3 regions of the Pseudarthrobacter sp. RHLT3-21 genome follow, and region 1 is predicted to be linked to each of the others. Evidence: riboswitches for the same ligand, from Rfam matches in the RefSeq annotation. Region 1 holds a riboswitch; each other region holds the start of a gene.
What was found. Region 1 has a riboswitch for thiamine pyrophosphate ahead of thiO (glycine oxidase ThiO). Riboswitches for the same ligand answer to the same signal wherever they lie in the genome.
Positions count from the first base shown of each region.

Region 2: another riboswitch for thiamine pyrophosphate. It lies ahead of AC50YA_RS12635 (ECF transporter S component); the one in region 1 lies ahead of thiO (glycine oxidase ThiO).
Region 3: another riboswitch for thiamine pyrophosphate. It lies ahead of thiC (phosphomethylpyrimidine synthase ThiC); the one in region 1 lies ahead of thiO (glycine oxidase ThiO).

Region 1 covers NZ_JBWZCI010000001.1:71,489-78,943, forward strand. The annotation lists gene AC50YA_RS00370 (DNA-methyltransferase) at 1-857, opposite strand, end outside; gene AC50YA_RS00375 (DEAD/DEAH box helicase) at 866-2,563, opposite strand; gene AC50YA_RS00380 (RNB domain-containing ribonuclease) at 2,855-4,360, opposite strand; gene thiE (thiamine phosphate synthase) at 4,425-5,201, opposite strand; TPP riboswitch at 5,229-5,348, shown strand; gene thiO (glycine oxidase ThiO) at 5,341-6,726, shown strand; gene thiS (sulfur carrier protein ThiS) at 6,723-6,959, shown strand; gene AC50YA_RS00400 (thiazole synthase) at 6,964-7,455, shown strand, end outside.
Region 2 covers NZ_JBWZCI010000010.1:32,834-40,288, forward strand. The annotation lists gene AC50YA_RS12605 (Na+/H+ antiporter subunit D) at 1-213, shown strand, start outside; gene AC50YA_RS12610 (Na+/H+ antiporter subunit E) at 210-755, shown strand; gene AC50YA_RS12615 (MrpF/PhaF family protein) at 752-1,030, shown strand; gene mnhG (monovalent cation/H(+) antiporter subunit G) at 1,020-1,442, shown strand; gene AC50YA_RS12625 (DUF4235 domain-containing protein) at 1,570-1,833, opposite strand; gene AC50YA_RS12630 (heme-degrading domain-containing protein) at 1,875-2,417, opposite strand; TPP riboswitch at 2,475-2,617, shown strand; gene AC50YA_RS12635 (ECF transporter S component) at 2,682-3,332, shown strand; gene AC50YA_RS12640 (ABC transporter ATP-binding protein) at 3,332-4,984, shown strand; gene AC50YA_RS12645 (energy-coupling factor transporter transmembrane component T family protein) at 4,981-5,775, shown strand; gene AC50YA_RS12650 (glycoside hydrolase family 25 domain-containing protein) at 5,822-6,595, opposite strand; gene AC50YA_RS12655 (UDP-N-acetylglucosamine 1-carboxyvinyltransferase) at 6,846-7,455, shown strand, end outside.
Region 3 covers NZ_JBWZCI010000001.1:410,624-418,078, forward strand. The annotation lists gene AC50YA_RS01875 (glucose-6-phosphate dehydrogenase) at 1-933, opposite strand, end outside; gene ffh (signal recognition particle protein) at 1,022-2,602, shown strand; gene AC50YA_RS01885 (alpha/beta hydrolase) at 2,706-3,440, shown strand; gene thiC (phosphomethylpyrimidine synthase ThiC) at 3,445-5,262, opposite strand; TPP riboswitch at 5,257-5,364, opposite strand; gene AC50YA_RS01895 (VOC family protein) at 5,519-6,394, shown strand; gene AC50YA_RS01900 (hypothetical protein) at 6,508-6,945, shown strand; gene rpsP (30S ribosomal protein S16) at 7,158-7,455, shown strand, end outside.

The DNA of each region.
Region 1 (7,455 bases):
GAGGTAAACGTCGCCTTGGCACCCAGCCGCTTGGCCATCACGTCGATGGCCGGCTGGTTCTGGTCCACGCACACGAACTTCCGGTCCAGCTTGGCCGCCACGGCGCCGAGCGTCCCGGAACCGGCGAAGAAGTCCAGGCACCAGTCACCGGGCCGGCTCGACGCCGACACCACCCGGCGGATGAGGCCCTCGGGCTTCTGCGTGGGGTAGCCGGTCTTTTCCTTACCCGTGGGGGAGACGATGGTGTGCCACCAGACGTCGGTGGGCAGTTTCCCGAGCTCCCGCTTCGCCGGGGTCACCAGGCCGGGTGCCATGTATGGCTCACGGTCCACCTCGGCGTTGTCGAAGTGGTATTTCGCCGGGTTCTTAACGTATACGAGGATGTTGTCGTGCTTCGTAGGCCAACGGTACTTGGCGCGGGCACCGTAGTCGTATGCCCAGATGATCTCGTTGAGGAAGCATTCCCGGCCGAAGATCGCGTCAAGCATCACCTTGGCGTAGTGGACTTCCCGGTAGTCCAGGTGGAGGTAGAGCGTGCCGTCGTCAGCCAGCAGCCGCCACGCTTCCACGAGCCGGGGTTCCAGGAATGACCAGTAGTCACTGAAGGCGTCATCGTACCGGTGCAGGGCGCCCTTGATGGTGTCGTAGGAGCGCCCCTTGAAGCCCACGCGGTCGCCGTCGCCGTCGGTGTTCAGCACCATCCGCGTTTCCTGGCGCTTCTGGACCCTGCCGGTGTTGAACGGCGGGTCAACGTATATCAAGGTGAAGGAGCCGTCCGGCAGCGAGGGGAGGAACTCCGCGTTGTCCGCGTGAACCACCAGGTTGCTGCCGTCCGGCGCCCAGACGGTGTCAGTCATCGAGGCTGTTATGCCTCGGTGCTGCCGGGCTGCGCGCCGGTGTCGGCGCCGGCCACCACTTCGCCGTTGCGGCGGCGGGTGCGGGTCCGGCTGCGGCGGGCACGGGGGTCCACTTCGCCGTCGGCCGGAGCAGCCGTAGCCGTAGCCGGTTCCGGGGCCGGGCTGGTGCCGGCGGTTGCCGCATCAGAGGTACGACGACGGCGGTCACCGGAGCGTCCGCCGGGCTCGCCGGTGCGGCGGCTGCTGTCGCGCCCACCGGAGCGGCCGGCCTCACGGTTGCTGTCGCGGCCGCCATCACGGCCACCGCTGGGGCGGGTGTTCTTTTTGCCGGTCTCGCCCAGGTCCTCAAGGACCTCGGCGTCGACGCCGGCCAGCACGCGCTTGTTGCGGGGCAGGCGGCCCTTGGTGCCTTCCGGAATATCCAGCTCTTCGTAAAGGTGCGGCGAGGAGGAGTACGTTTCCACCGGCTCCGGGACGCTGAGTCCCAGGGCCTTGTTGATCAGGCCCCAGCGCGGCATGTCATCCCAGTCAACGAAGGTCACGGCAGTGCCCTTGTTGCCGGCGCGGCCGGTGCGGCCCACACGGTGGAGGTAGATCTTTTCGTCTTCAACGCACTGGTAGTTGATGACGTGCGTGACGTCGTCGACGTCGATGCCGCGGGCGGCGACGTCGGTGGCTACCAGGACGTCCACCTTGTTGTTGCGGAAGGCGCGGAGGGCCTGCTCGCGGGCGCCCTGGCCCAGGTCGCCGTGGATGGCGGCGGCGGCGAAGCCGCGGTCCAGGAGTTCCTCGGCAACCTTCGCGGCGGTGCGCTTGGTCTTGGTGAAGATGATGGTCCGGCCGCGGCCGCGGGCCTGCAGGATGCGGGCCACAACTTCGATCTTGTCCATGCTGTGGGCACGGTAGATGAGCTGGCGGATGTCGCGCTTGGTCAGGCCTTCGTCGTCCGGATCAGCGGCCCGGATGTGGGTGGGCTGCGTCATGTAGCGGCGGGCCATGGCGATGACCGGGCCGGGCATGGTGGCGGAGAACAGCAGGGTCTGGCGGACCGCAGGGGTCCCGGCGATGAGCGTTTCCACGTCCGGCAGGAAGCCGAGGTCCAGCATTTCGTCGGCCTCGTCAAGGATGACCATCTTGACGTTCTTCAGGACAAGGTGCTTCTGCTTGTAGAGATCGATGAGGCGGCCGGGAGTACCCACGACCACTTCGACGCCGTTCTGCAGGGCCTCCACCTGGGGCTCGTAGGCACGGCCGCCGTAGATGGTGGTGATGCGGGCGTTGCGTTTGCGGGACGCGTTCTGGAGATCGTTGGCCACCTGGACGGCCAGCTCGCGGGTGGGCACAATGACCAGGGCCTGCGGGGCGCCGGGAACGGCGAGCTTGTCGTAGCCGGCGTCGTCCGGACCCACCACGCGCTGCAGGGCGGGAATGCCGAAGCCGAGGGTCTTGCCGGTGCCGGTCTTGGCCTGGCCGATGATGTCGTGGCCCGAAAGCGCCACCGGCAGGGTCATGGCCTGAATGGGGAACGGGTGGGTGATCCCGGCGTCGGCGAGGGATTCCACGATGTCGGCGCGGACATTGTAGTCAGCGAAGGATTTCTCCTCGATCTCGTGCGGCTTCTCGTCCGAGATGATGGTTTCTTCGGGTTCGATCGTCTCGATGCCGGAGTCGTCAGTCAGGATCTGGTGGGTATGCAATTCACTCACAGGGGAGTTTCCTTATTCATTTGGGCATTGGCGCTGCCTGCTCAACGGGCCGGCCAAAGTGGACGTTCCGGAGCACGCTCTGGCGCGCAAGCAAATCCAGTGGAAGCCGATCGCGGGCTATCAAATGCTGGCACTGGTGACCAACGGGTGTATCTCAAGATCGCGTAGGGGCGGGCTTGTTGAATTCAAAATCAAGGAAATCAACGACCGGGCATCCATATCTACTTCTTCAGTCTAGCCGCACGGACCCTGAATCCCGGCTTTGGGCCGATCAGGCCGGGCACTCATCGTTCAGGCCAGCAGCTCGAAGTGGACCTCGCGGGCGGCAATATCGGAGGAGATCAGGCGGACCCGCACCTTGGTGCCGGATTCCAGGTCCCCGGCGCAGCGGGCCGTCACGGCGGGTACGGCGATCTGGATGATCCCCGAGGGACCGCTCCCGTTTTTCGCAGCGCCGTTCTTGGCACCGTTGCCGATTTTCCCGTTGCCGTTTCCGTTGTCCTTTTGCGGCTTGGAGCCGGAGATCACGATCGCATCGAATTCCTGGCCCACATGGTTGACCAGGAGCGCGGCCTCCACGGTGTCCAGCGCCATGCGTTCCATCCGCGATGCCAGCTGGTCGGATCCGGCCATGATCTCCGGCAGTGACGGCAGGGCTTCCCGTGCCCAGTCCGGTACCTGCTTGCCGTTGCTCAGGGCTTCGCAAATCACCAGGACAAAGCGGTCGATCAGGCGCCGGAGTGGTGCTGTGGTGTGGGCATAGGCGGCGCCGATGGCGGACTGGATCGCGTCGTCCGGCACGATGCCGTCGAACGCCGTGTAGCTGGCGCCGCGGAACAGCATGCCGGCGGAGTGCAGGATGGCCAGTTGCCGGGGCTGGGTCGGATCAAGGCTGCGGAGGTATTCGCCGTAGCTGATTTTTCCGTCCCATGGCTTGCCCAAGGCCTCGGTCTGGATGCGGAAGTGACGCAGGGAGCGCTCGTCCGGCGCGGGCATGGTGCGCAGTATGCCCACTTTTCCCGCCAACATCAGGTTTGCCGCCGCCATCCCGGTCATCAGGGAAATCTGGGCGTTCCAGTCCTCCACCGGAAGCTGCGGCGCCGCGGCAATCCGGTAGCCGCCGTCGGGCAGTTGCACGATTTCCTGCTCGGGCATGTTCAGGCTGGCGCCGCCACGCTGCCGCTCCAGTTCAACGCGCTTGAGCCCTACTTCCTTCAGGAGCTGCAGGACAGGGCCGGCCGTCCCGGCGTCGAGTTCGGCCTGGACTCCCTTGTAGCTCAGCTTGGCCCGGCTGCGGATGGTGGCCCTGCGGACACTCACCGCGGAGACCTGTGCGGTGTCGTCCAGCCCGAACTCCCACACATAGGCGGAACAGAGCTGCCCGGCCAGGAGGCTGCCGGCCCCTTCGCTGATGACCTCCGGGTGCAGCGGGATACGGCCGTCCGGGGCGTAAAACGTCTGGCCGCGGCGCCGGGTCTCTGCATCCAGTCCGCCGCCGGGGCGGACAAAGGACGGCACGTCGGCGATGGCGTAAAGCACCCGGTAGCCAGGGCCCGCGCGCTCGATGAACAGGGCCTGGTCCAGGTCAGTGGACGACGCCGGATCGATGGTGAGGAAGTCCACGTCCGTCAGGTCGGCGCCGGGCAACTCGTGCGCGGCCACTGCCGTTTCCGCGTCCCGGACCGCCTCCGCCGGGTAGGGTCCCGGTAGTTCCAGCTCGGTCCGCAGGGCGCTCAGTGCCGCCGCGAGGTCGTTGGTCTGCTCGTGGACATTGGGGGCCAACCGATGATGTGACACGAAAGTCAGGTTAGCCCGATTTCCACGGATCGTGCACGCCCGCCGTCCGCGACGCGGGGGATTCTCAGGATGCGCCCGCGTCCAGGGCCGCCAGGAGCGCCGCCGCCGCCGCTGCGGGATCGGAGGCCTCGGTGATGGCACGCACCACAACAATCCTGCCGGCACCGGCCTCCACCACCTGCTCCACGTTGCCGAGATCGATGCCTCCGATGGCAAACCAGGGGAAAGTGGCCGGGGTGCCACCGGCAGCGCGGACTGCATCCGCCGCGTACCGCACCAGGTCAAGGCCGACGGCGGCCCGGCCGGGTTTGGTGGGAGTGGCCCAGACCGGTCCGACGCAGAAGTAGTCCAGGCCGCGTTCGGACGTCAGCCCGCCGGACAGCCGGATGGCGCCTTCAATCTGCTCGGCGGTGTGTGTGGAAAGCCCGATCGCCGCGGGGGCCCCGAGCAGGGTGCGGGCGGACGCGACCGGCAGGTCCTTCTGCCCGATGTGGAAGACGGGGGCGCTGGACAGCATCGCGATATCGGCACGGTCGTTGACGGCCCACAGCTTTCCGTGACGTTCGGCCGCCGCCTGAACCACGGCCAGCAGCTCCAGCTCTTCCGCCGCCTCGATCGCCTTGTCGCGGAGCTGGATGATGTCGACGCCGCCGGCAAAAGCCGCGTCCACAAACTCGCCAAAGTCCCCGCGGTCACGGCGCGCGTCGGTGCACAGATACAGCCTGGCGCTGTGCGGGAGGCCCGTGTCTATGCCGTCGGTGGGGTCTGTTCCGGTCAAGGATGTGGGGGTGGAAGAGGCGGCGGAGGACGTGCCTGCAGCGGCGAAAGATTGCGCGTTCATGGAAACCAGCCTAATTCCCCTAAACTGGGCGGGTACTGCGGGAGCCCGATGCAGCCGTCACAAAGCGGCCGGGCTGAGAGGGCGTCAGAGCCGACCGCTTGACCTGATCCGGCTAGTACCGGCGTAGGGAAGGAACCATATGCCCCCCGCAATAAGCAACCAACCTGAGACTGCATCAGCCAGCCCGGCCGCCGTGCTGCACGCCGACGTGGCAGTCATCGGCGGCGGAGTCATCGGCCACGCCATAGCCTGGGAGGCCCGGCGATCCGGCCGTTCCGTCGTGCTGATCGATGACGCGCCCGGGAACGGGGCCAGCTGGGCAGCCGCCGGCATGCTTGCCCCTGTGAGCGAACTGCATTACCAGGAGGAAGACCTCCTGGAGCTGATGCTGGCGTCCTCCGGCCTGTGGCCTGCCTTCGCGGCAGACCTCGCCCTGGCGGGGGCTGGAGAGACCGGATATCTGACGACGCCGACCCTCGCCATCGGCGCGGACGCTGCGGACCGCCGGGCGCTGATGGACCTCCGGGCCGTGCAGCAGGCCAGCGGCCTGGTGGTGGAACCCCTGACCGTCCGTGCGGCCAGGACGAGGGAATCCCTGCTCAGCCCGGCAATATCCTGCGCCCTGGACATCCCCGCCGACCACCAGGTGGATCCACGGAAACTGGTGGCGTGCCTCCAGGAAGTCCTGGCCGTCCACGAACCGGGAGCAGGAACCGCCGTGGCAGGTGCCCGCGGGGGATTTGCCGTTGACCAGCGGGCCGCTGCCCTTCTCTGGGAGGACGGCCGCGTCAGCGGCGTGAAGCTCGCCCACGGCGGAACCGTCCAAGCGCGCGAGACCATCGTGGCCAACGGATTGCAGGCGGCGTCGCTGGATGGCCTCCCGGAAGGACTGCAGCTGCCCTTGCGGCCTGTCTACGGTGACATCCTTCGACTAGCAGTTCCGCAGCACCTGCGCCCGCTCCTCACCTCGACGGTCCGCGGAATGGTCCATGGCGTGCCGGTCTACATCGTTCCCCGGCAGGACGGCACCGTGGTGATCGGGGCAACGCAGCGGGAGGACGCGCTCGCCGGGACCGGCGACGGTGCTGTCTCGGCCGGCGGCGTCTACCAGTTGCTGCGTGACGCCCAGGTCCTGGTGCCGGCCGTCTCGGAGCTTGAACTCCTGGAATGCACGGCGCGGGCAAGGCCGGCGACTCCGGACAACGCACCTCTTCTCGGCAGGGTACCGGACCGGGCAGCCGGGACCGGCAGCGGGCACAGCGCGGGGAACGCGGGGAACATTGCCGGGCTGATTGTTGCCACCGGGTTCTTCCGCCACGGAGTGCTGCTTGCTCCGGCGGCGGCGGCGATCTGCCGGGACCTGCTGGACGGCCGGACAGACCCGCGATGGGGGGCGCTCAGCCCGGCCCGCTTTTCCGGAAAGCACCAGGTGGCCGGCACAGAGCACGGACTGGCCGGAGTACCGTCCCCACCCAAGGACATCAGCAGCACGAAGGACCTCGACCCACAGAAGGAATCAGCATGAACATCACCCTCAACGGCTCGCGCCATTCCGTGACGGACGACGCCTCCATCACCACCCTCATCAGCCAGATCACGGGCCGTCAACTTGCAGCCAACGGCCAGGCGACAGACGGGCAGAAACTCGGCGTCGCCGTCGCCCATAACTCCGAAGTAGTACCCCGCAGCCAGTGGTTCGTCACGGCGCTCGCCGAAGGTGACGACGTCGAACTGGTCACAGCAGTCCAGGGAGGCTGACACCATGACAGTAACCAGCAACATCAGCACACAGAACCGGCCCGAGGCCGCAGACAGGCTGGTCATCGACGGCGTCGAGCTCGGCTCCCGCCTCATCATGGGCACCGGTGGCGCCCCGAGCCTCGACGGGCTGGGGGCAGCCCTGCTGGCGTCCGGAACCGAACTGACCACGGTGGCCATGCGGCGCTATTCGCCGGCTGAATCGGGGTCCCTTTTCCAGCTCCTGGTGGACCACGGGATCCGGATCCTGCCCAACACCGCAGGCTGCTTCACCGCCCGGGACGCGGTCATGACGGCGGAACTCGCCCGCGAAGCGCTGGAAACCGACTGGATCAAGCTGGAAGTCATCGCCGACGAGCAGACCCTGCTGCCGGACGCCGTGGAGCTCGTGGATGCTACGGAACAGCTTGTAAACCGGGGCTTCAAAGTGTTCGCCTACACCAACGATGACCCGGTCCTGGCCCTGCGGCTGGAAAACCTGGGTGCCACCGCGGTC
Region 2 (7,455 bases), on a different contig from region 1:
AAAAACGTCACCTTGCTGCCCCGCACCATGGTGGGCTCAACCCTGGGCCTGGTGGTCCTGGGCGTCTCACTCACGGTTTTCGCGGGCCCGCTGTTCAAAGTCTCGGACCAGGCCGCCCACGAAATGCTGGACAGGTCCGCCTACATCCAGGCCGTACTGGGTGAGGACACGCCCGTTCCCCCGCTGGCCCTCAAAGACGGAGGGGGCAAATGAGCCGCCGCCGGATTTCCCTGCGCCAGGAGGTGCCCCTGCTGGTATGGCTGGTGATTGTGTGGGGTGCCCTGTGGCAGGACTTCAGCCCCGGCAACCTGCTCTTCGGCGCGTTACTGGCAGTGCTCGTGGCCCGGATGTTCTACCTGCCGCCGGTGGAACTCAGCGGCCGCTTCAACATCCTTCACGCAGTTCCTTTCGCCCTGCGTTTCCTGGGCAGGGTGGCGGCCGCCAGTGTTGAGGTGATGTATCTGGCGGCTGTCCGTGGCCCGCGGGTGGTCAATGCCGTCGTCGCGGTGCCGTTGCGGAGCCACCAGGATCTGATGGTCACCGCAGTGGGGCACGTGACCTCGCTGATCCCGGGCTCCCTGGTGGTGGAAGTGGACCGGTCAACGTCCACCCTGTACCTCCACGCGCTCAACGTCAGCAGCCCGGAAGAGGTCGAAAACCTGCGCAGGGAAGTCCGCTCCATCGAAGCGGGCCTGATCAGGATCATGGGCACCCGCGACGAACTCGAAGCAATCCGGCAGGAGGCCGCAGCATGATGCAGACCGTCCTGGCTGTCACGGCAGTCATTCTTTCGCTGGCAGCGGCGGGAGCCATCATCAGGATCTCCCGCGGCCCGTCGCTGCTGGACAGGGTGCTGGCCTCCGACGTCCTGCTCGCGATCCTCGGCGCGGCCCTGTGCATCGACATGGCCGTCAACCGGCACCTGAACAACCTGATGCCGCTGGTGGCGCTGTCCATCGTCGGCTTCATCGGGTCAGTGACCGTTGCCCGCTTTGTGGCCGACCGGCGGGAGCAAGCCAATGAATCCTGAGGCCACCGTGGTTGACAGCGTCATCGATACCGTGTCGGCGGTATTCCTGGTGGTGGGTGCCCTCATGTCGCTCGCCGCCGCCGTCGGGCTGCTCAGCTTCCCGGACCTGCTGAGCCGTATGCACGCGGCCACCAAGCCCCAGGTGCTGGGGCTGTTCCTGCTCCTTGCGGCCATCGGTCTGCAGCTGCGCACCTGGTGGGTGTGGCCGGTGCTGCTGGTGGCCTGGATTTTCCAGCTGCTGACCGTGCCGGTTTCCGCCCATATGGTGGGCCGCGCCGGCTACCGCACCAAACACCTGCACCGCGAGCTCCTCAGCTCCGATGAACTCGACGCCGTGGTCCAGAAGGCGGCACAATCGGCCCGGGATGAGTCCTCCCGGGATGAAGCGTCCGACGGCGGCCGGCGGGACTGAGCGTCACCCACCGTCCGGACCGTCCCGCGTGAGTGACGCCGCCCGCGCGAGTTTTTGTCCAGATAACACGGTTTGACGGACGGTTAGAGGCCGTTATCTGGACAAAAACTCCGGGGTGGTGGTGCGGTTAGACGATGTCCTGGGACTTGGCGAAGCGGGTGATGGCCCGCTGCGTGCCGCGGTTGGCGAGCACCTGGATGATGGTGCTGACGGAGGCCGAAATGAGCGCGAACGTCAGCGCCGAGCGGAGGCTCGTGGGGGTGTCTTCGTCTTTGCCGGTGGGAGGCTTCCGGCCGGTGGACTTTTCCCATACGGTATTGACCATCTTGGTGCCGACGAATCCGGCGCCGAGGCTGATTGCGGTGCCGAGCAGCTTGATGAACAGGTTCATTCGTTGAACTCCTTGTGAGCGGATCCGGGATTGTCTTTAGCCTAACCCGGCTGCATGGACTCCAGAATCTCCCGCAGCGCCTCCACCACGAGGTCGTGGTCCTGTTGCTGGGGCAGGCCTGAGACCGTCACCGTGGCCACGGCGCCAACGCCGGCGACGTAGACCGGGAAGCAGCCGCCGTGCGGTGCGTAAGTCGATTCGTCGAACCAGCCGTGGTCTTCGATGCGGCCTCCGTGCAGCCTGCCACGGAGTCCCACCAGCAACGACGGGATCTCGTACCTGGCGGCGGTGCGCTGCTTGGCCCGGATCCAGTGCTCGTTGTCCGGGGTGGCGCCGTCCAGGGCCACGTGGAACAGCACCTGGTCACCCTTGGTGATGTCTATCGCGATGGGCAGCCGGCGCGTCTTTCCCAGCTCCACCAGGAGCAGCCCCAGGTTGAGGGAATCGTCCTTGGTGAAATGCGGAAACTGCAGCTCGCTGATCTCGGCCTCGATCCGGGCGATCAGCGCCTCAAGCAGCCCCTCCGCCTGGGCCACTCTCGAGTCGGGATTGAAGGCAGTCACAGTCGGGTTGTTGGCAGTCATGGCCCACAATCTACCCCGCCCGCGGTGTAAACTGGACAATGCCCATCAGGGCAGATTTATTAACGACAGGGGAGCGCCGCCGTCGGACATCACTGGCATTTGCCGGGGGACCGAAGACGGGCGCTGAGAGTGCGGACAGCCGCAGACCCTCGAACCTGATCCGGTTAGTACCGGCGCAAGGGAGTCGAGTTCTCGAAGTGTCCGGCAAACGGCGGCAGCGCCGCACACCTGGTACTTTCCCCTCCTGTTCCTCAGGAGGACCGAATGACAACTGCAGCAATCAAAAAGACCGGCAATACCTGGCGCGTTGTGGACATCGTGGTGGCGGCGCTCATCGCCATCACCGGCGGCGTGATCTTCTGGGCCTGGTCCCAGGGCGCCGGCATCATTTCCGCCCCCATGAACGCCGTTTACCCCCCGCTGACCGGCCTGATCGCCGGCGGCTGGATGATCCCGGCGGTGCTGGGCATGCTCATCATCCGCAAGCCCGGCGCGGCGCTCTTCTGCGAAGCGGTGGCCGCCACCGGCGAACTCATCATGGGCTCCCAATACGGCGCCACGGTGCTGATCTCCGGAATCCTGCAGGGCCTGGGCGCCGAACTGGTGTTCTTCCTGCTGGTGTACGGCAACGTCCGGTTCAAGTCCTTCCTGCACCAGAAGTACAACCTCATCGCCGCGCTGCTGGCCGGTGCCGGCGCCGGACTGTTCTGCGGCCTCAATGACTCCTTCCTGCCGTGGGGCTGGAACATCGCCTACGAGCCCGCCGACAAGCTCGCGTACATCGTGTTCTGCACCATCTCCGGCGCAGTGATAGCGGGCGCCTTGTCCTGGATCGCCACCCGCGGCCTGGCCAGGACCGGCGTGCTGAGCTCGTTCGCGTCCCGGAAGGCAGCTTCGGAGCCCGTCTTCAACTGATGACCGCTTCCGACGCCGGCGCTTCCGGAGTGCGCCCCGCCGCGGTGTCCGCCCGTGGCTGGGGCTGGCGGCATGCCGGACGTTCCGCCCCCGCCGTCCATGGGCTCGACCTCGAGATCGCTCCCGGCGAGCGGGTGCTGCTGCTGGGCCCCTCGGGCGCGGGCAAGTCAACGCTGTTGCACGCGCTCGCCGGGGTGCTGGGGGATGAAGGGGACGACGCCGACGAAACCGGTTCGCTGCTGATCGACGGCGTGGTGCCCCGCGGGCAGCGCGGCCGCTCGGGGCTGATGCAGCAGGACCCGGAAACGCAGGTGGTTCTGTCGCGCCTGGGCGACGACGTCGCCTTCGGCGCCGAGAACCTCGCCGTTCCGCCGGACGAGATCTGGCGGCGCGTCCATGAAGCGCTCGACGACGTCGGCCTCCGAAGTGCCGGGGGCCGCGTGGGTGGCGGAGCTGGTTTGAACGCCAACGGCGCCGGTTTGAACGCCGACGGCGGGCCCGGTGCCGCCGGGCTGCCGCTGGACCACCCGACGTCGGCCCTGTCCGGAGGGCAGAAGCAGCGATTGGCTCTGGCCGGTATCCTCGCGATGCGGCCCGGGCTGATCCTGCTGGACGAGCCCACTGCAAACCTTGATCCCGCCGGTGTGCTGGAAGTCCGCGACGCCGTGGGCCGCTGCCTGGACAAGACCGGCGCCACACTCGTTGTGGTGGAGCATCGCGTGTCCGTGTGGAAGGACCTGGTGGACCGGATTGTGGTGCTCCAGCCGGGCTCCGCAGCGGGCTCCGCTGGAAGTTCCGCCGGTACGTCCGCAGTCCTGCTGGACGGGCCGCCGGACCAGGTGCTCGCGGAGGCGCGGGACATGCTGATCGGCGCGGGCGTGTGGGTGCCGGGGTATGTTCCGGCAACCCGCCGCCGTGCGTCCACAGGCTCCGGTGACCTGCTGCTGGCCGCTGAGGACCTGGCCGTCTCCCGCGAGCGTCCGCGGCGCCGCGGCCTCCGGACCATCCCGCCCGTGCCGGTGCAGTCGGGCATCACGGCCCAGGTCCGTTCCGGCCACGCACTCACCGTCACGGGGCCCAACGGCGCCGGCAAGTCAACGTTTGCGCTGACGCTCGCCGGACTTTTGGCGCCGGTGGCGGGGAAGGTGTCCGCCGCTGTCGAGCTTTCCGAGGGGGCCGGGATCAATCCCTTCAAATGGAAAGCCAACCAGCTGATTTCCCGCATCGGAACCGTGTTCCAGGAGCCCGAGCACCAGTTTGTTACCGGCCGGGTGCTGGACGAGCTGATGTTCGGCCCGCGGCACCTGGGGCATGGCGAGGAGCGGGTTGATGAGCTGCTGGAACGGCTGCGCCTGACGCACCTGGTGGACGCCAATCCGTACACGTTGTCCGGCGGCGAGAAGCGGCGCCTGTCGGTGGCCACGGTCTTGGCTGCACACCCGCGTGTGCTGGTGCTCGACGAGCCGACCTTCGGCCAGGACGCCAACACCTGGGCCGAGCTCGCATCCTTCCTCTCGGAATTGCTCGACGCCGGGACCTCCGTGGTTTCCGTGACCCACGACCAGGAATTCAGCGCCGTCCTGGGCGGGGCCGAACTGCGGCTTGGCCCGGCCTCTCGCGGCGGCGCCCGCCAGGAAGCACGTGCGGCATGAGGGCTGCCCTGACCCTCCGCGGCAACCACGCGCTGCTGACGCGCGCCAACCCGCTGGCCAAGTTCGCCGTCGTCTTCCTCATCACACTGGTGCTTGCGCTATCCATTGACTGGGTATCAGCCACCACCGCGCTCGTGGCGGAACTGGCGCTCTTTCCGCTGGCCGGCCTCACGCTCCGCCTGTTGTGGCAGCGCGGCTGGCCGCTCATCATCGCCGCAGCCCTCGGCGGCTGGAGCACGGCGATCGTCGCGGCGGACGGCGGTGCTGCACTGCTCGACGTCGGGATCTGGTCCATCAGCGAAGGTTCCCTGCAGCTGGGAATCGGTTTTATGCTGCGCGGACTCGCGATTGCCCTCCCGGCGATCCTGCTCATGACCTGCACAGACCCCACCGACCTCGCCGATGCGCTGGCCCAGAAGGCCCGGCTGCCGCACCGGTTTGTCCTTGGCACGCTGGCAGCGATGCGCCTGGTGGGACTTATGGCCGAGGAGTGGCAGACCATCGGCATGGCGCGGCGGGCCCGCGGCGTGGGCTCGCAGGGCAGCCCGCTGCAACGGCTGCGGGCCACACTTGGGCAGAGCTTTGGGCTCCTGGTCCAGGCCATCCGCCGCGCGTCCCGGCTGGCCATCACCATGGAAGCACGCGGCTTTGGCACCGGGCAGCGGACGTGGGCCCGGGAATCCACGTATTCGCCGTTGGACGCCTGGGTGCTGGTGGGCGGCGTGCTGATCGCGGCGGCTGCTGTGGTTGCCGCAGCCGGGATGGGGACCTGGAACTTCGTCTGGCGTTAGTTGGTGCGGGTTCGGGTTCTGGATTCTGGCAACGGGGCAGCGGTTGCTAAATGCACGAGTAACCGTAGTCGAAGTCCCTGGAGACGAACTGGGTCAGGGTGACCGTGCCGCCTGCGGTCAACGGCGCATTAGAGCAGTTGGCGTTGGCTCCGGAGGCCGTGCTGGCTCCTGCCAGCCAGTTGGGCAGGGCATAAAGGTTGCTGGAGCTGCTTACGGTGCCCACGATCTGTCCCCATTGATGGGCCGACGAGTAGATGCCGACGTCGGCGCCGATGCTGTGAAAGAAGTCGGTCATACCTTCCAGGACGGCACGGTTGGCATTCTTGTCGAGGGACCAGCTGTTGCCGGTTTCAACATCGAGCCACCACAGGTAGTCCGAGGGGCTGCTGATGCCGCGGATGTACGCGTCGTCGTACGCCTTGGCGTAGCCGTACATATAGGCGCACGCCGTGCCAACGTCCTTGTCCTGGCAGGTGCCGTAGGGGTTGGATGCGGCCGGGGATTCCGGGTAGCTGTTACTGGTGGGCCACCAGGAGCCAGCGAGCTCCGGGTTGGCGGTGTTGACGTAAAGGGCGACGGACGGCTGATCGGTCGGGTTCACCGTGATGGCTTCGGCCCAGCGAAGCTGTTCGACGAGGCAGGGGTTAGTGGTGTTAGCAAGGCCATTGTTCACGCCCACGATCCCGAAAGCTGGAGCGACGGGAAGCGCCGTGTTGCACTGAGGCCACGAGACATCGTTACCCAATGCCAGCTCGGCGCCCTCGCCGGGTGACGGGGCGGCCACGGACACCGGCGCCACGGTAATCCCCCACAGGGCCATGAGCAAGCACAATATGGCACACGCCAAAGCACGGGATGCTGTAGCCGCATGCCCATACATGGCTGGCCTCCTGCATGACATTCTTCCGCTGATCGGGTTCACCCGATGTTTCAGTCTCCCGCCGGGCGGGGGCGGGGTCAAGGACAACCACAAAAGGGCGACTATCTCATGAGTCGGGTATTCCTGGGAGATAGGTACGCCATTCCGGGTCGTATCCCATCAAATAGCTCATCTGTGATATTTTTTTGTTATGACTCAGGAAACTGCCGAGCACGTAGCCGCCACCCTCAGGGACGCCCGAACTGAGAAGGGCTGGACCCAGGGTCAGCTTGCCGCGGAGCTGGGTACCAGCCAGAGCGCCGTCGCCCGGATGGAGCAGGGCAAGCAGAACCTGAGCCTGAAGATGATCCAGCGGCTCGAATCGATTCTCGACCGCAGCATCGTCAAAGTGGGCAAGCCGCAGATGACGCACCTGCGGATTGAAGGCGGCCGCACCCTGTCCGGGGCAGTGGACGTCAACAGCAGCAAAAACGCCGGTGTGGCGCTGCTGTGCGCCAGCCTGATCAACCGCGGCACCACCGTACTGCGCCGCCTCGCACGGATCGAAGAGGTCAACCGGATCGTGGAGGTCCTGACCAGCATCGGAGTCGAATGCACGTGGCTTAACGACACCGACCTCCAGCTCCGCCGCCCTGCCGTCCTGGACCTTGAAGCCATGGATGTGGACGCCGCGCGCCGCACGCGCAGCGTGATCATGCTGCTGGGCCCGCTCCTGGACGAATCCTCGGAATACCGCTTGCCCTATGCCGGCGGCTGCGATCTGGGCACGCGCACCGTGGAACCGCACATGCAGGCGTTGC
Region 3 (7,455 bases), 340 kb from region 1:
TTCCGCCAGGGTCTCCGTCCCGCGGGCTGCATCCACCCCTTCTTCCTGCGTATAGTCCGGGACCTTCCTGCCGGCAATCGAACCCGCCGTATACGTGGCCCGGCGCGTGGATTTCGCATACGGCGCGCTGATGCTGCTGGCGCGGAGCACGGCCGCGATGGCGTCCCGGAGGTCCCGCTCCCCGATGGTGGCCGGCGGTTCAACGGCCATCAGGGCCATGATCTGCAGCAGGTGGCTCTGGATCATGTCGCGCAGGGCGCCGGCATTGTCGTAATACCTCGCCCTACCCTCCAGTGCCAGGTCCTCGTCGAAGATGATCTCGACCTTTTCCACATGCTCGCGGTTCCAGACCGGTTCCAGGAAATTGTTCGCAAAGCGCAGGCCCAGGATGTTCAGCACCGTTGCTTTGCCCAGGAAATGGTCCACCCGGTGGATGCGGTCCTCCGGCACCAGGGCGGCGAGCGTGCGGTTGAGGGAACGGGCCGAAGCTTCGCTGGAGCCGAAGGGTTTCTCCATTACCAGCCGTGTTCCGGCCGGAACCTGGTCAGGGTGCAGGGACTCGCAGGCAAGCTGGCTGACATGGGGAGGCAACGCAAAGTAGATCGCGGTGGGGCCTTCCAGCCCGGCCAACAATGCCGCCAGGGCCCCGTCCGCCGTAACATCAAGCTGGTGGTAGGCCGTGGCCTTCGCCAAGGCGGTGAGGGCCTTTTTTCCAGCCGTGTCGGCAGCCTCAGCTGCCGGGGCGAAGGCCTCGTGGACCCGGGTCCGCCACTGTTCCGGGGTCCACGCGTCGGAGCCGGCGCCCACCAGGAACAGGTCATCGGCGCGGCCGGTCGCCACCAGCCGGGCCAATCCCGGCAGCAGGAGCCGGCCGGTCAAATCGCCGGAGGCACCGAGAATGAGCAGGGTTTTTACACTTGTTTGGCTCGTCACCCTGCCAGCATGCCATCCGGCAAGCCCGACTTGGTACCCTAGATAGTCGAGTCCCCCCTGTAAATCCACTGAAAGAAGTGCGCGGCGCGTGTTCAATTCACTCTCTGACCGGTTGACAGCAACCTTCAAGAATCTCCGTGGCAAGGGCCGCCTCACCGAGGCCGATGTCGATGCCACAGTCCGCGAGATCCGCCGCGCCCTCCTGGATGCCGATGTTGCCGTTTCTGTGGTGCGTGAGTTTACGGCCCGCGTCCGTGAGCGTGCCCTCGGGGCAGAGGTATCGGGGGCGCTGAACCCCAGCCAGCAGATCGTCAAGATCGTTAATGAGGAGCTCGTTGAGATCCTCGGTGGCGAGACCCGCCGCATCCGCCTGGCCAAGACCGGCCCCACCATCATCATGCTGGCCGGCCTCCAGGGTGCCGGTAAGACCACCCTCGCGGGCAAGCTCTCCAAATGGCTCAAGGCCCAAGGCCACAGCCCCCTCCTGGTGGCATGTGATCTCCAGCGGCCCAATGCCGTCACCCAGCTCCAGGTCGTCGGCAAGCGTGCCGGCGTGCCCGTTTTCGCCCCGCACCCCGGAGCCACCTCGGAACTGGAGCACCCCGCCGGTGACCCGGTCGCCGTCGCCCGCGCCGGCGTCGAGGAAGCGCGCCAGAAGCTGCACGACGTTGTGATTGTTGACACCGCCGGTCGACTCGGTGTTGATGCCGAGATGATGGATCAGGCGCGCGAGATCCGCCGCGCCATCGTCCCCAATGAAGTGCTGTTCGTGATCGACGCCATGATCGGACAGGACGCCGTGAACACTGCTGTGGCGTTTGACGAGGGTGTGAACTTCACCGGAATCGTGCTGTCAAAGCTCGACGGCGACGCCCGCGGCGGTGCCGCACTGTCGGTCGCGTCGGTCACCGGTAAGCCGGTTATGTTCGCCTCCACCGGCGAAGGCGTGGATGACTTTGAGCTGTTCCACCCGGACCGCATGGCCTCCCGCATCCTGGACATGGGTGACGTCCTCACCCTGATTGAGCAGGCGGAGAAGAACTGGGACAAGGACGAAGCCGCCCGGATGGCGAAGAAATTCGCCGATCAGGAAGACTTCACGCTGGACGACTTCCTCTCCCAGATGCAGCAGATCCGCAACATGGGCTCCATGAAGAAGATGCTCATGATGATGCCCGGAGCGCAGAACATCCGTGAGCAGCTGGAGAACTTTGACGAGCGCGAGATCGACCGGGTCGAAGCGATCGTCCGTTCCATGACGCCGCACGAACGCGTCGCCCCCAAAATCATCAACGGCTCCCGCCGGGCACGCATCGCCCGAGGTTCAGGCGTGCACGTCTCCGAGGTCAACGGCCTGCTGGAGCGCTTCGGCCAGGCCCAGAAGATGATGAAGAAGATGGCCCAGGGCGGCGGCATGCCCGGAATGCCCGGGATGCCCGGCCTGGGCAGCCCCGGCGGTGCTCGGAAGGGCGGCAAGAACGCCCCGAAGAAGAAGGCCCGCTCCGGCAACCCTGCCAAGGCTGCCCAGGAGCTCAAGGACGCCGAGGCCCGGCGGGCCGGCGCGGCGAAGGCTCTCCCCACAGGGGCAGCGTTCGGCCAGCAGGGCGGCGACTTCGACCCTTCGCAGCTGAACCTGCCCAAGGGATTCGACAAGTTCCTCGGCAAATAGCCACCTCTCCCAACCTGGTAGAAGTTAGTGTCGTTTTGGTCGCTCATAACGACACTTACGGCTACCCGGTTGGGATGTCATTGCCGTGGAATAGGGTTGGCTCATGTTTAAGCAGCGCGTAGTGTTCGTGCACGGCGCCGGACCTTTCGGTGCGGCGGCGTGGCCGCGCCAGCATGGAATGGCGCTGACGTACGACGCCCTGTTCCTGCGGCGGCACGGCTTTGACCCCGTCGCTGAACCCATGGAGTCCTCGTTCACTGAAGACACTGCCATCATCCTGCGCTCCCTTGCCGATGACGGCCGCGGTGCCGCCGGCGGCCACGTTGTCGCCCACGCCCAGGGCGCCATTGCGGCCATGATGGCCGCCGTCGAACGCCCCGATCTGGTGTTTTCCCTCACCCTGGTTGAACCGGCGTGCCTGTCCCTGACCGCCGAACTTCCGGCCACATCTGCCCACAGGGCCCTGATGCAACCGCTGTTCGACGTCCGGCACCAACTCAGTGACGAAGACTTCCAGCGTGAGTTCGTACGGAGGATGTTCGCGGCGGACCTGCAGGAGCCCGCCACGCCGGAGGAACAACGGTCAGCACGCCGGCTCCGGTTGCAGGCACCGTCCTGGGACGCGCCGCTGCACATTGTTCCGGGCGTCCCCACCATGGTCCTGACTGGCGGCTGGGAACCGCTCTACGAGGAGATCGCCGGATATCTGCAGGAAACCGGTGCCCTGCACCGCATTGCTGCGGGAGGACACCGGCCCCAGGACTCTGCCGAAGGTGACCGTGCCATCCGGTCCTTCATCGCCGACGTCGGCAGGTCACGCTCAGTTCAGGCTTCCTGAGCCATCAGCTCCCGGCAGGGATCCGCAGCTCGGGGAGGTAGACCTTCCCGCCGGCGGCCAGGAACTCCGCACTCTTTTCGCGCATCCCGCTGTAGGCCTCGGCGATGGCCGCCTGCGAATCTGCGGAACCGTATTCGTCCCTGATGTCCTGGCTGATTTTCATGGAGCAGAACTTCGGGCCGCACATGGAGCAGAAGTGGGCCGTTTTCGCCGGCTCGGCCGGCAGCGTCTCGTCATGGAAGGCCTCCGCTGTAACCGGGTCAAGGGATAGCGCGAACTGGTCGCGCCAGCGGAACTCGAACCGGGCTTTGGACAGGGCATCGTCCCGTTCATGGGCGCCGGGGTGGCCCTTGGCAAGGTCGGCTGCATGGGCGGCGATCTTGTAGGTGATCACCCCGGTCTTCACGTCGTCCTTGTTCGGGAGGCCAAGGTGTTCCTTGGGCGTGACATAACAGAGCATCGCCGTGCCGTAGCGGGCGATCTCGGTGGCTCCGATGGCTGACGTGATGTGGTCATAGCCCGGGGCAATGTCTGTGACCAGCGGCCCCAGCGTGTAGAACGGGGCGCCCTTGCAGAGTTCCTGCTGGCGTTCCACGTTCTCCCGCACCAGGTGGAAGGGGACGTGCCCGGGACCCTCCACCATGACCTGTACATCGAATTCCCACGCCCGCTGGGTCAATTCGGCCAGGGTGTCGAGCTCGGCGAACTGGGCGGCGTCGTTGGCGTCCGCCGTCGCTCCCGGGCGCAGTCCGTCGCCCAGGGAGAACGCGACGTCGTATTTGGCGAAGATCTCGCAAAGCTCGTCGAAGTGCGTGTAGAGGAAGTTCTCCTGGTGGTGGGCAAGACACCAGCCCGCCATGATCGCACCGCCCCGGGAGACAATGCCGGTGACGCGGTTTGCCGTCAGCGGCACGTAACGCAGCAGCACACCGGCGTGGATGGTCATGTAGTCCACGCCCTGCTCGCACTGCTCAATGACCGTGTCCCGGAAGATCTCCCACGTCAGTGCGTTGGCCTCGCCGTTGACCTTCTCCAATGCCTGGTAAATGGGCACTGTTCCGATGGGCACGGGGGAGTTGCGGATGAGCCATTCCCGGGTGGTGTGGATATCATCGCCGGTGGACAGGTCCATCACCGTGTCGGCGCCCCACTGGGTGGCCCATTGGAGTTTGTCCACTTCCTCGGCAATGGAGCTGGTCACCGCGGAGTTGCCGATGTTCGCGTTGATCTTCACCAGGAAGGCCTTGCCGATGATCATCGGTTCTGATTCCGGGTGGTTGATGTTGTTGGGGATGATGGCGCGGCCGGCAGCGACTTCGCTGCGGACCAGTTCCACGCCGCAGTTTTCGCGGAGGGCAACGAACTGCATCTCCGGCGTGATGAGACCCTGCCGGGCGTAGTGCATCTGCGTGACATTCTTGCCCCCGACGGCGCGGCGGGGCACCGGCTGCGCGCCCTTCCACTCTGCGGAGGCTGCGCCGCGACGCACTGCTGACTTGCCGTCGTCGAGCAGGTTCCGTTCCCGGCCGCTGTAGGGCTCGGTGTCGCCGCGGGCGGCGATCCACTCCGAGCGGAACGGGTTGAGACCCACCACCGGATCACTGCCCGGACCGGCCGTGCGGTAGGTCCGGAAAGGCCCGTTCGCCTCGCCGTTCGGTGACGGTTCCAGCGCGATCTCGGTCACGGGAACCCGGATCCCGGTGGCGTCATCAGTGATAAACGCCAGCGAATGGGACTTCAGTGACTGGGTTTCAGGCTGGACCGTTTGATCCTGGTCGGCTTCATTTTGGGCAGGGATCAGCTGTGTTTCTTGTGTATTCAATGAATACTCACTTCCTTCGCCGGCATTACCCGGACAGGTTCAACGGTCGCAGGCTGCGTTAGCCCGATCTCAGCCCCTGCAAGGGCTCCCGTGTGGTCAATTCGAAGCTACCACAGGCCGAGGGTGGCCTGGTGACAGCAATCACGGGAAGCGGTCGCAACCTGTCTGCTCAGCCACTTGAATTAAATTGAAGCTTCAAGTAAATTGGAGCTATAGTCGCCTTCGACCCCGAAGGCCACCGGACCGGGAGTTTTCAATGTCTGCAGAAGCCACCAGCCAGGATCTCCTTCCTGCCGATCTCTCCATGGGCACCGTGATGCTCAAGGTAGGCGACATGAAGCTGATGACCGACTACTACCAGCGTGCGCTCGGCCTGGAGGTTGTCGCCGAACAGGACGGCGGAATCTACCTTGGCCGGCTCCAGCGCCCCCTGGTCCACCTCGCGGCCGCGCCGTCGTTGAACCTGCCCGCGAGGGGAGAGGCCGGGCTGTTCCATACCGCGCTGCTCTTTGATGACCAGGCTTCGCTTGCTGCAACGGTAGCCACGGCCGCACAGTACGAACCCCGCTCCTTCACCGGCAGCGCAGACCACCTCGTCAGCGAGGCCTTCTACTTCAATGACCCCGAAGGCAACGGCATCGAACTCTACTGGGACCGGCCCCGCGAAAACTGGTCTTGGAACGGCAAGGACGTGGTGATGGACAGCCTGGCCCTGCCGCCGCAGCGCTACCTTGAGCAGCACCTGACGCCGGAATCCATGAGCGGCCAGCAGGCCACCGAAGCCGGCATAGGCCACGTCCACCTCCAGGTGGGCGACGTCCAGTCGGCGCACGATTTCTACGTGGGCACGCTTGGCTTCGAGAAGACCGCGGGCTGGCACGGGCAGGCCCTGTTTGTCTCCGCGGGCCGGTACCACCACCACATGGCCATGAACGTCTGGAACAGCCGCGGCGCCGGGCCCCGCAAGGACACCCTGGGCCTGGGCGAGGTGCTCATCGAGGTCCCTTCGGGGGACGACGTCGGAGCGCTCGCCGACCGCCTGAAGGTCGCCGGTGTGGCCTCGCACCACACGGGCGCTGAACTTCGGTTCGAGGATCCTTGGCGCAACAGCATCCGTGTCGCCGTCCGCTGAGTGCGGATGCCAAATGTGCGGCGCGCCTTGTACTAGGCTGATTCTGAACGGCCGGGGCGGCGCCTTATGCTGCCCTTCTGGGCCGCACCGTCGACGGAATGAGAGCTGTTCCCATGGGCTTCACTGAAATTTTTGTTGCCACCCACGATGCCGCGCTAAGGCGGGCCGATGTCCTTGATGACGGCGGCTCCCCGACGGGCCCTGCCCTGCGGATCCCCGGAATCAGCGATTTCGAAATCGAACAGCTGGGCGACCTTGCCGGTGCTGCGGTCCATGCCGGTGGCGCGGACTACGAACTGGCCATGGTTGACGTGGCCAGTGATTCCCTCCTTGGAGTTCCGCCGGCCATGGTGCGTGCGCTGGCGGACCTGCTCAGCTATGAGACTGAAGGTGAAGGCAATGTCCTGGACGACGTCGCTGAAAAGTGGGCCACCCAGGATGACATGCCCTTCGGCGCGGCCGAGGCCCGGACCTATGTCCAGCAGTTCGCGGAGCTGGCCAACTCCATCGATGACGCCGCGCGCACCGGGGTATATGTCTGGTCGTCCTAGGCCGGCTGCGGCCTGCCGGGTCCGCCCGGCTGCTCCATCCGTACGTGTCAAGTCGAAATCCGGACGCTGATCTGGCACAATAAACAGGTACTCGATCTGCGTGGCCCCTCTCTCCGCGTCTGGATCCTGTCCTTTGAACCCTCAAGTATGGCCCGCCCCACGGGTGCAGAACGTCGGTTCACCCCTTTTCTGAAACAGGAGTGACCACAAAAGTGGCCGTAAAGATTCGCCTTAAGCGCTTTGGCAAGATGCGCGCACCGTACTACCGCATCGTCGTCATGGACGCACGCTCCAAGCGTGACGGCCGTGCCATCGAAGAGATCGGCAAGTACCACCCCACCGAAGAGCCCTCATACATCGAGGTCGACACGGACCGTGCCCAGTACTGGCTCGGCGTCGGCGCACAGCCGTCCGAGCAGGTTGCCGCGATCCTCAAGATCACCGGTGACTGGCAGAAGTTCAAGGGCCTCCCGGGCCAGGAAGGCACCCTGAAGACCAAAGCTCCGAAGG